One region of the Paenibacillus sonchi genome, then DNA from elsewhere that is predicted to be linked to it. Evidence: riboswitches for the same ligand, from Rfam matches in the RefSeq annotation. Region 1 holds a riboswitch; each other region holds the start of a gene.
What was found. A riboswitch is a leader RNA that binds a small molecule or an ion and turns the genes downstream of it on or off. The one in region 1 is predicted to bind thiamine pyrophosphate.
Positions count from the first base shown of each region.

Region 1 (3,276 bases):
GTCCCGAAAACAGCGAGGGCAGTGCCGGGGGAATCTGGGTTTTCCGCAGAATCTGCCAGCGGTTTGCACCTAGTGTAAGCAGTAGCTCTTTGTACACCACACCGCTTTTGTGCAAACCGTCATAAGTGCCGATGACGACCGGAAAAAAAGCGGTCAGAAACACCACCGCCACCTTGCTCCACAGGGTATAGCCAAACCACATTATAAAAATGGGGAGAGCGCGATCAGCGGAATCGTCTGGCTGATGACCAGCAAGGGGTACAGCGCCTTTTCCAGCGGAGAGAACATATGCATTCCGGTACCCAGCAGCACACCGCAGCACACGGACAGCACAAAACCCAGCAGCACCTCCTGCAGCGTAGCGGGCAAATGTTCTCCAAAGAGCAGCAGCCTCTGCTCCAGCATTGCCGTCCATATGGCCGTAGGGGCCGGAAGAATGAAGGCAGGGACAAGCTTTAACCGGGCTTCGCATTCCCAGGCGGCAAGAGTCAGCAGCACCAGCAGGGCGAAAGGACCATATTCGCGTAAAAATGTTCTAAGATATGTACGTCTCATACAGCCTCCGTTCCAAATCCGCCCGTAAAGCAACAAAATGCGGGTCATAGTTCAAGCGGTAATGTCTGGGGCGCGGAAGATCTACCAGGAATTCCTGAACACCGCCGCCAGCGCCGCCGGACATCAGATAGATCCGGTCACTGAGCAGGAGCGCCTCCTCCAGATCGTGGGTGATGAACAGCACGGTCTGCTCCAGACTGCCCCACAGCTCCAGCAGCCAGCGGTGAAGCCCGCGTTTGGTGATGGCATCCAGCGCTCCGAAGGGTTCATCCAAAAGCATGAGCTTATGGCCGGCAGCCAGCGTCCGCAGCATAGCGGTCCGCTGGCGCATTCCGCCGGACAGCTCGTGCGGATAACGCTGCTCTGTACCTTCCAGGCCAAAACGCTCCAGCATATTGCGGATACGCCTTACCGCCTCCGTTTTGCTGCCTGTTCTGTTCAGCTCCCAGGGAAGCAGGCAGTTGTCGAGCACGGTTCTCCAGGGCAGCAGAAGATCCTGCTGAGGCATATAGGCAACCCGGCCCAGGCGTGAGGAAGGATCGGCGGATATCGTTCCAGGAACATTAAGCTCACCGCCGGTCTGCTGAAGCAATCCGGCAATGATTTTGAAAAGTGTGCTTTTACCGCAGCCGCTGGCACCGACCAGAGAAATGAATTCCCCTTGGCGCACATTCATTGACAGTCCGCTGAATACCGGAGTTTCTGGAGATGTGCCGAAAGAATAGGACAGGTCCGTCATTGAGATCATATTCGTATGTGCTAAACCTCCTTTCATTTGCGCGGCAACACAATAAAGACCCACCGGTCTCCGAGTGGAGACAAATGGGTCTGAAAGGTTCAGGCAGTAGACGTATAGCGGCACCGCTGATCGTTTCTGTTCCACTTCCCTCCGCTGGTATGATCCAGATCAGGTTCCAAGGGTCCGAAGCTTCACGCTTCATCTCAGTCGGCAGACTCCCCTAGTGAAATAGCAGGTCAATATTGAATTCGCAATTGCTAATTAATATAGCATATTCAGGCGTGTTGTCAAAGGATCAAAGCTCAGGAAGGTCAGGTTCGCTGGTTGAAGATTCGGACTCAGAAGCGTTAGATCGTTGAACCAGGTTCTTTTTAACGCTGGCGGATTTAGCAGGTTTTTTGGGCAAACTAACACAATCCGGCACATGAATCTGCAAGAAAGTAACCATTAAAACGTTTACAATATAATTCCGATGTTTATAATCGGAAAAGTTCTTGACTCCGCTGACATGCTGGTGTTACTATTCAATTTGCCGGGAAAGCCGGAATATACAGAGATGATGAGAGGGGCTAACTATTTATGAAAAAACTAAGTCTGACTATCCTGATGCTGCTTACGGCGGTACTGGTAGCGGCATGCGGCAATAATACCAACAATGCGGCAGGAAATAATACAACAGCCGGGTCCTCCGCGGCTCCGACTGCAGAAGCTTCAGCTCCCGCTGAACAGAACAGCCTGGATGCAATCAAAGCAAGCGGCAAGCTGCGCATCGGAACCGAAGGCACATATGCGCCGTTTACTTTCCATGATGCCTCGGGCAAGCTTACCGGATTTGATGTGGAAATCGCTGAAGAGGTGGCTAAGCGGCTGGGAGTGAAGCCGGAATTTTTCGAAACCCAATGGGACGGCATTTTTGCCGGGATGGATGCCAAACGCTTTGATGTCATTTTCAATGAAGTTTCGATTACGGATGAGCGCAAGGTGAAATATGATTTCTCCGATCCGTACATTGTCTCCAAGGCGGTATTGATCGTTGGTGAGAAGAATGAAGACATCAAGACCTTTGCGGATCTGAAAGGCAAAAAAGCCGGCCAGTCCCTTACCAGCAATCTGTCCGATATCGCGCGTGAGAACGGTGCGGAGCTTGTGGTCACCGACGGCTTCAACCAGGCGATTGACCTGTTGACCTCCGGCCGGATTGATGCAACCGTGAATGACGGGCTGTCCTACCTGGATCTGAAGAAGCAGAAGCCGGATGTTAAAATTAAGGTTGTCGACGAAATCGCCGAGGGTTCCCAGAGCGCTGCTGTCTTCCTTAAGGGCAACGATGAGCTGGTAGCGGCAGTGAGCGAAGCATTGGCGGCTATGAAAAGTGACGGCACGTACCTGAAGATTTCCGAGAAATATTTCGGTGCCGACGTTTCCAAATAATAACGCATGGACCAGGCGGCTCCGGCCGCCCGAAGTCCGAAGAAGGATGTCTGATCAATGGATGACCGTAAAATACAAATTTTCCTCGATTCCTTGCTGCCCCTGCTCAAAGCCGGGGTGGCTTTTACCATTCCGCTCGCAGTAGTCTCCTTTATTCTGGGCCTGCTGCTGGCCATTTTTACCGCACTTATCCGGCTGTCGCCCTGGACTTTGCCGAAGCTGATCGCCCGGTTCTACGTCTGGATTATCCGCGGAACGCCTTTGCTTGTACAGCTGTTTATTATTTTTTACGGGCTGCCGGCGGTGGGGATTATCCTTGATCCGTTTATTGCCGCAACAATCGGGTTTACGCTCAGTGTAGGGGCTTATTCCTCTGAGGTTGTGCGGGCTGCAATTCTGTCCATACATAAAGGCCAGTGGGAAGCTGCGTTCTCCGTAGGGATGACCCGGGGCCAAGCGCTGCGGAGAGTCATTCTCCCCAGGCAGCGCGTGTTTCGGTTCCGCCTTTGTCGAATTCTTTTATCAGCCTGGTCAAAGACACCTCGCTTGCC
Region 1 is NZ_CP068595.1:5,174,591-5,177,866, forward strand. Features, by position in the region: gene JI735_RS37465 (ABC transporter permease) at 1-202, opposite strand, end outside; gene JI735_RS37470 (ABC transporter permease) at 202-555, opposite strand; gene JI735_RS23080 (ABC transporter ATP-binding protein) at 536-1,303, opposite strand; TPP riboswitch at 1,423-1,526, opposite strand; gene JI735_RS23085 (amino acid ABC transporter substrate-binding protein) at 1,874-2,725, shown strand; partial or broken gene JI735_RS23090 (amino acid ABC transporter permease) at 2,783-3,276, shown strand, end outside.

Region 2 (3,276 bases), 3.1 Mb from region 1:
CCTCCGCATGTTATAGCGTCGGAAACAGCCTCTCGGAAAGGTTGCTGCAGGTTATAGCATTCTGCTCAGCCTGGACGAATTGCGGATATCGTGCGAGATCCGCATGCTGCAGAATTTGGGGCCGCACATCGAGCAGAAATGCGCTGTTTTGGCGCCTTCCGCCGGAAGCGTCTCATCATGGTACTCCAGCGCGCGTTCCGGGTCCAGCGACAAGTGGAACTGGTCACGCCACCGGAACTCGAACCGCGCCTTGGAGAGTGCGTTGTCCCGATCCTGCGCGCCCGGATGCCCCTTGGCCAAGTCAGCGGCATGTGCAGCGATTTTGTAAGTAATGACACCTTCACGCACATCGTTCTTGTTCGGCAGGCCCAGATGCTCCTTCGGGGTAACGTAGCAGAGCATTGCTGTCCCGAACCAGCCGATCATCGCCGCACCGATTGCCGATGTAATATGGTCATAGCCGGGGGCAATATCCGTGGTCAGCGGGCCGAGTGTGTAAAAAGGCGCTTCCCGGCAAAGCTCCAGCTGCTTATCCATATTCTCCTTGATCTTGTGCATCGGCACATGGCCTGGACCTTCCACCATCACCTGAACGTCATGCTTCCAGGCCAGCGCCGTCAGCTCCCCCAGCGTCTCCAGTTCAGCAAACTGGGCCTCATCATTGGCATCGGCGATGGAGCCCGGGCGGAGTCCGTCTCCCAGGGAAAAGGCGACATCATAGGTTTTCATAATCTCGCAAATCTCCTCAAAATGCGTATATAAAAAGTTCTCCTGGTCATGGGCAAGGCACCAGGCCGCCATAATGGAACCCCCCCGTGAGACAATTCCTGTCATTCTGCCGGCCGTAAGGGGAATATAGCGCTTCAGCACCCCGGCATGAATGGTGAAGTAATCCACGCCTTGCTCCGCCTGTTCAATGAGCGTGTCGCGGTACAGCTCCCAGGTCAAATCCTCAGCGATTCCTTTTACCTTCTCCAGCGCCTGATAGATGGGCACTGTACCGATTGGAACCGGCGAGTTGCGGATAATCCATTCGCGGGTGGCATGGATTTTTGCACCGGTGGAGAGGTCCATAATCGTATCGGCTCCCCAGCGTGTTGCCCACCTCATCTTCTCCACTTCTTCATCGATGGATGAAGATACGGCAGAATTTCCAATGTTCGCATTGATCTTGACCAGGAAATTACGCCCGATGATCATCGGCTCACTCTCGGGATGGTTGAGATTGGAAGGAATAATGGCCCGGCCTGCCGCGACCTCGTCCCTTACAAATTCAGGCCGGGTGTTCTCACGGATGGCGATATACTCCATCTCCGGTGTAATGATCCCCTGCCGCGCATAGTGCAGCTGGGTGACATTGCGGCCCTCACGCGCTCTTAACGGGCGCCGCTTCAAGCCGGCAAAGCCTTCTTCCGGCAACCCGTCCACAGTCCTTCCGTTATCCCTGGGCTGCACGGCTCTCCCGGCGTATTCTTCCGAATCTCCGCGTTCCGCAATCCAGCATAACCGGTGCGGCGGAAGGCCCCTGCGGATATCGGTCTCTTGTCCGTCGTCCGTATAAATCCCGCTGGTATCATAGACACGCAGCGGCGCATTGTCCGAATCTCCCGCCACGCCCTCAGTCCGGCTAAGACAGATTTCACGCATCGGAACCTGAATGTCCGGGCGTGAGCCCTCTACATACACCTTCCGGCTCGCGGGGAATCCTGAAAGATTAACCTCTTCCTTCTTTACTGAATCTGACATTCTTATCTCCTCCTCTATGCCCTATGAGCAATATGCAGATAAGATAATCACGCAGCAAGCAGAAACGGCTGCACCGTCCTTGCATAAGGAGGGTACCGTTTCAGCGAGAATTAATAAGGATAACTTATAGCGCCAAGTCTATAAATTCTTATAATTCAAAAAGCCGCTCCACCTGGAGCGGCTTTATTCAGGAACAGCCAAAGAAGGCTGCGCTAAAAAAGGTCCGACTCCACTTTCCTACGCTGGTATGATCCAGATCAGGTTCAAGGGTCCGGGAATCAGTTATCCCGTCTCAGCCTATTCAGGCTCCCCTAGTGGGTATCTTATCTAAGTAAATACAATTTACATGGATTGGTATTTTGTGTCAACTAAAAATTTTGCTGACTGAGCGCCTCCGTTACTTATCCAGCGTTTCGCTCCAGTCATGCACCATCGAGCCTTCCAGATATTTCTCGGCATCCATGGCAGCCATGCAGCCGGTCCCGGCAGCCGAGATCGCCTGGCGGTAACGGGTATCCTGCACATCGCCGCAAGCAAACACGCCCGGAATGTTAGTTTCTGTTGTACCCGGATTCACAACGATATAGCCGTTAGCATCGGTAGTGATCTGGCCACCCAGGAAGGCCGTGTTCGGTGTATGGCCGATAGCGACAAATACGCCGTCCGCTTCCACAAGCTCTTCAGCCCCCGTCTCATTGTTGCGGACCTTCAGTCCCTTCACCCCGGTATCCCCGATGGCGACTTCAAGCGGCGTACGGTTCAGTGCCCACGCCACCTTGCTGTTCTCCCGTGCGCGGTCCTGCATGATCTTCGAAGCGCGCAGCTCCGAACGGCGGTGGACCAGGGTCACGCTGGAAGCGAACCGCGTCAGGAAGCTCGCTTCCTCCATGGCGGAGTCGCCGCCGCCGACCACTACAATCTTTTTGCCGCGGAAGAAGAACCCGTCGCAAGTAGCGCAGGTGCTGACTCCGCGTCCGACATTATCCTGCTCTCCCGGGATGCCCAGGTATCTCGCCGAAGCCCCGGTCGAAATAATTACGGTCTCTGCTTCCAGCACACCCAAACCATCCACGGTTATCTTAAACGGGCGCTGCGAGAAGTCCACAGCCTCCACCCAGCCATTCTTAAATTGAGCCCCAAAGCGCTCTGCCTGCTTGCGCATGTTATCCATCAGATCCGGACCCAGGATGCCGTCAGGAAAACCAGGGAAGTTCTCTACCTCTGTCGTTGTAGTCAATTGTCCTCCGGGCTGCAGGCCTTCAATAACAAGGGGGCTGAGATTGGCACGTGCCAGGTAAATCGCGGCAGTCAGTCCTGCCGGGCCTGTTCCGATTACAATGGTTTTGTACATGAGTATATCCTCCTTAGGGTCAGATATTTTCTGTAAAAGGCGGCAAAATGTCACCTGCCGCCCCGTCCTGCGGGAACCCGCAGACTTGATGAATACGCCGCGCGTACCGGCTTACCATCGAAACCGAAACGCTGTAGCACTGGGCAGCCTCACGATAGGTAAGCGGATAGCCATGCAGC
Region 2 is NZ_CP068595.1:2,035,643-2,038,918, reverse strand. Features, by position in the region: gene thiC (phosphomethylpyrimidine synthase ThiC) at 52-1,746, opposite strand; TPP riboswitch at 1,964-2,069, opposite strand; gene trxB (thioredoxin-disulfide reductase) at 2,144-3,097, opposite strand; gene JI735_RS09470 (tetratricopeptide repeat protein) at 3,117-3,276, opposite strand, start outside.
Region 2: linked by a shared signal. The riboswitch ahead of thiC (phosphomethylpyrimidine synthase ThiC) and the one ahead of JI735_RS23080 (ABC transporter ATP-binding protein) in region 1 are both predicted to bind thiamine pyrophosphate.

Region 3 (3,276 bases), 530 kb from region 1:
CGTCTGGCAGCTGCCGGAATGCGTGAGAACCGCGATGTATCCGGCCATACCGCGAAGCTGCGCACCCTGAGCCTGCTGCTGATGGTTGTGCTGATCGTAATGATGTTTTTTATGGTGTACAGACATATCATCTAAGTTGAAATCTTGTAAAATGGCTCTGGCGGCTCCGGCTGCGTGGGCCTTTTTTTTGCGGGTATGCGGAGATAGGTGATGATGACGAGGTGCCGTCCCCACCCAAAACGGTTGGATTTTTTGTTTGGATCACCTGGAAGTGTGGTAAGTAACATAACGTAAAGCGATTGTATAATTGATGACGCATAAGCCATCCTAATACGATGTGGTTACTTCCCAAAAAAGTTGCACAGCGAAAGGAGAATGGATCATGCCAGACAACAAGCAATCCACAAAAACTTTGCCACCTCAGGTGCAGGACCGGCAGCCCGGAATTGAGAGCGAGATGAAGCCGCGCCCGGAATTTGAAACCTCAAGCTATAAAGCGGCAGGCAAGCTGCTGGGCAAGGCGGCGCTCATTACGGGAGGCGACAGCGGCATTGGGCGCGCGGTTGCCGTTCATTTTGCCAAAGAAGGTGCGGATGTGGTCATTTCCTATCTGAATGAGCATGCCGATGCCGAGGAAACGAAACGCCAGGTCGAGCAGGAGGGCCGGAAGTGTATTCTGGTTGCCGGTGACATCGGGGTAGAAGCGTTCTGCCAGGATCTGATCAACAAAACGGTGGAAGGCCTGGGCAAACTCGACATTCTGATCAACAACGCCGCCGAGCAGCATCCGCAGGACAAGATTGAGGATATCACCTCGGAGCAGCTGGAGCGGACGTTCCGCACCAATATTTTCTCCATGTTCTATTTGACCAAGGCCGCCATGCCGCATCTGAAAAAAGGGTCTACAATCATCAATACGACATCGATCACAGCCTACCGGGGCAGCCCGCAGCTGCTGGACTATTCGTCGACCAAAGGTGCAATTCTCAGCTTCACCCGCTCGCTGTCGATGAATCTGGCGGAAAAAGGCATCCGTGTAAATGCCGTAGCTCCGGGCCCGATCTGGACACCGCTGATTCCATCCACGTTTGATGCCAAAAAGGTCAGCGAGTTCGGCGGCACACAGCCGATGAAACGTCCGGGACAGCCGGAAGAGCTGGCTCCGGCCTATGTCTACCTGGCCTCGGAGGATTCATCCTATGTCAGCGGGCAGGTCATGCATGTCAATGGCGGAGAAATTGTCAACGGCTAAGTGCTGGTGTGCAAACCAGGCTTGCTTAAAAATACAGCAGCAGTTTAAGAGCGTGCCCTCGCGGCCCGCTCTTTTTGCTGCACATGCCAAGTGCCAGGGAAGCAGTTTTTCGGCAAAAGGGATAGCTTTTCCGAGGAATTATATGTTAATATGAACCACGTCAGCAACTGAATATTGGAATTGTCCCTAGGGGTGCCGCAAGGCTGAGACGAACGTTCCGTTCGGACCCTTTGAACCTGATCTGGTTAAAACCAGCGTAGGAAAGCGGAGAATGAATGAACTGCAGCGGGGTTGTATCCATACGCCCGTATTCCTGTACAAATTTATGACTGCCTCCTATCGGGGGGCGGTTTTTTTGTGTGTCCGGCCTGCTCCAAGAATATAGCGAAAAGAAGGTGAAGCTGTGGCGGAGATTCATATGATCTCGGACGGGAAGCTGGAGCCGGGAAGGTTCATTAATCTTGCAGCGGCTGTATATCCGCTCGTGGACTACATCCACCTCCGGGAAAAGCACCGGCCCGCCCTGGAACTGCTGGGCATGGCGAAGCAGCTGCTGCTTGCGGGGGTTCCCGCTTCCAGCCTGGTCATCAATGACCGGCTGGATGTTGCGCTGGCCGCCGGTGCAGGCGCTGTTCAACTGGCCTGGAACAGCCTGCCGCCGGCCGCGGCCCGTGCCGCCGCTCCCGGCCTGCGGCTGGGAAGGTCGGTGCATTCCGCGGCGGAAGCTGCGGAAGCGGGCCGGCAGGGGGCCGACTATGGCCTGTTCGGCCATGTTTTTCCTACCGCCTGCAAACCCGGTCAGCAGGAGCGCGGTTTGGGGCTGCTGGCGGAAGCGGTGCGCCGCAGCCGTATTCCGCTGATTGCCATCGGCGGCATAGAGCCGGGCAATGCCGCTCAGGTGATCCGGTTGGGCGCAGCCGGGATTGCGGTCATGTCCGGCATTTGCGGTGCGGAAGACCCTGTGGCCGCCGCGCGTGCTTACCGGTTGGCGGTCCGGGAGGCTTGAGTGGGAGTCAGTCTCATCCGGTTCGTGCTGCTCTGGATGTCATAACGCAAAGGAGGTGAGAAGGCATGAATCTGATCATCAATGGCAAAGCCCTGGAGATTGCGGAAGACTGCCGGACGGTAGCAGATCTGCTCAGCCGGCCCGAATGGAGCGGACGGCTTGTGATCGTGGAGCGCAATGGGGAAATTGTGAACAGGGAGCATTACGCCGGGACATCGTTCAGCGAAGGAGACCGGCTGGAGCTGGTGCATTTTGTAGGCGGGGGCTGAAACGATGTTTTCGGATGCGGGCCAATGCGGGTGTTTCAGTCCCATGGAGCTCTCGTTCAGCAAACCCGGAAGTTATTATCCTATTCTATACCAGGAGGCGAGTTTATGTTAGATCCATTTGTGATTGGCGGCATCACATTATCAAGCCGGCTGTTCATCGGCACCGGCAAATACAGCCGGAATACGCTGATTCCCGAGGTGGTCGCGTCTTCAGGCTCACAGGTGATCACGGTTGCCCTTCGCCGCGTAGATCCCGAGAGCCGCGACAATATTGTCAGCCATATTCCTCCCCATATGACCCTGCTGCCTAATACGTCAGGGGCACGCACCGCCGGGGAAGCGGTGCGGATCGCCCGGCTGGCCAGAGCCGCAGGCCTTGGCAACTGGGTCAAGATTGAGGTCATTAACGATCAGAAATATCTTTTGCCGGATAATCTGGAGACCATCCGGGCTACGGAGATACTGGCCGCCGAAGGTTTTGTAGTGCTGCCGTATATGAGCCCGGACCTCTCCGCTGCAATTCGGATGAAAGAGGCTGGAGCAGCCGCAATTATGCCGCTCGGCTCGCCAATCGGCTCGAACCGCGGCCTGCGGACCAAAGAGCTGCTCCGCATCCTCATCTCGGAGGTGGATCTTCCGGTTATTGTTGACGCCGGTATCGGCCGCCCGTCCGAAGCGGCGGAAGCGATGGAGCTGGGGGCCTCCGCTGTGCTGCTCAATACGGCTATCGCCACCGCCCGTGATCCGCT
Region 3 is NZ_CP068595.1:4,639,682-4,642,957, forward strand. Features, by position in the region: gene JI735_RS20505 (hypothetical protein) at 1-135, shown strand, start outside; gene JI735_RS20510 (SDR family oxidoreductase) at 383-1,252, shown strand; TPP riboswitch at 1,431-1,532, shown strand; gene JI735_RS20515 (thiamine phosphate synthase) at 1,656-2,258, shown strand; gene thiS (sulfur carrier protein ThiS) at 2,324-2,527, shown strand; gene JI735_RS20525 (thiazole synthase) at 2,633-3,276, shown strand, end outside.
Region 3: linked by a shared signal. The riboswitch ahead of JI735_RS20515 (thiamine phosphate synthase) and the one ahead of JI735_RS23080 (ABC transporter ATP-binding protein) in region 1 are both predicted to bind thiamine pyrophosphate.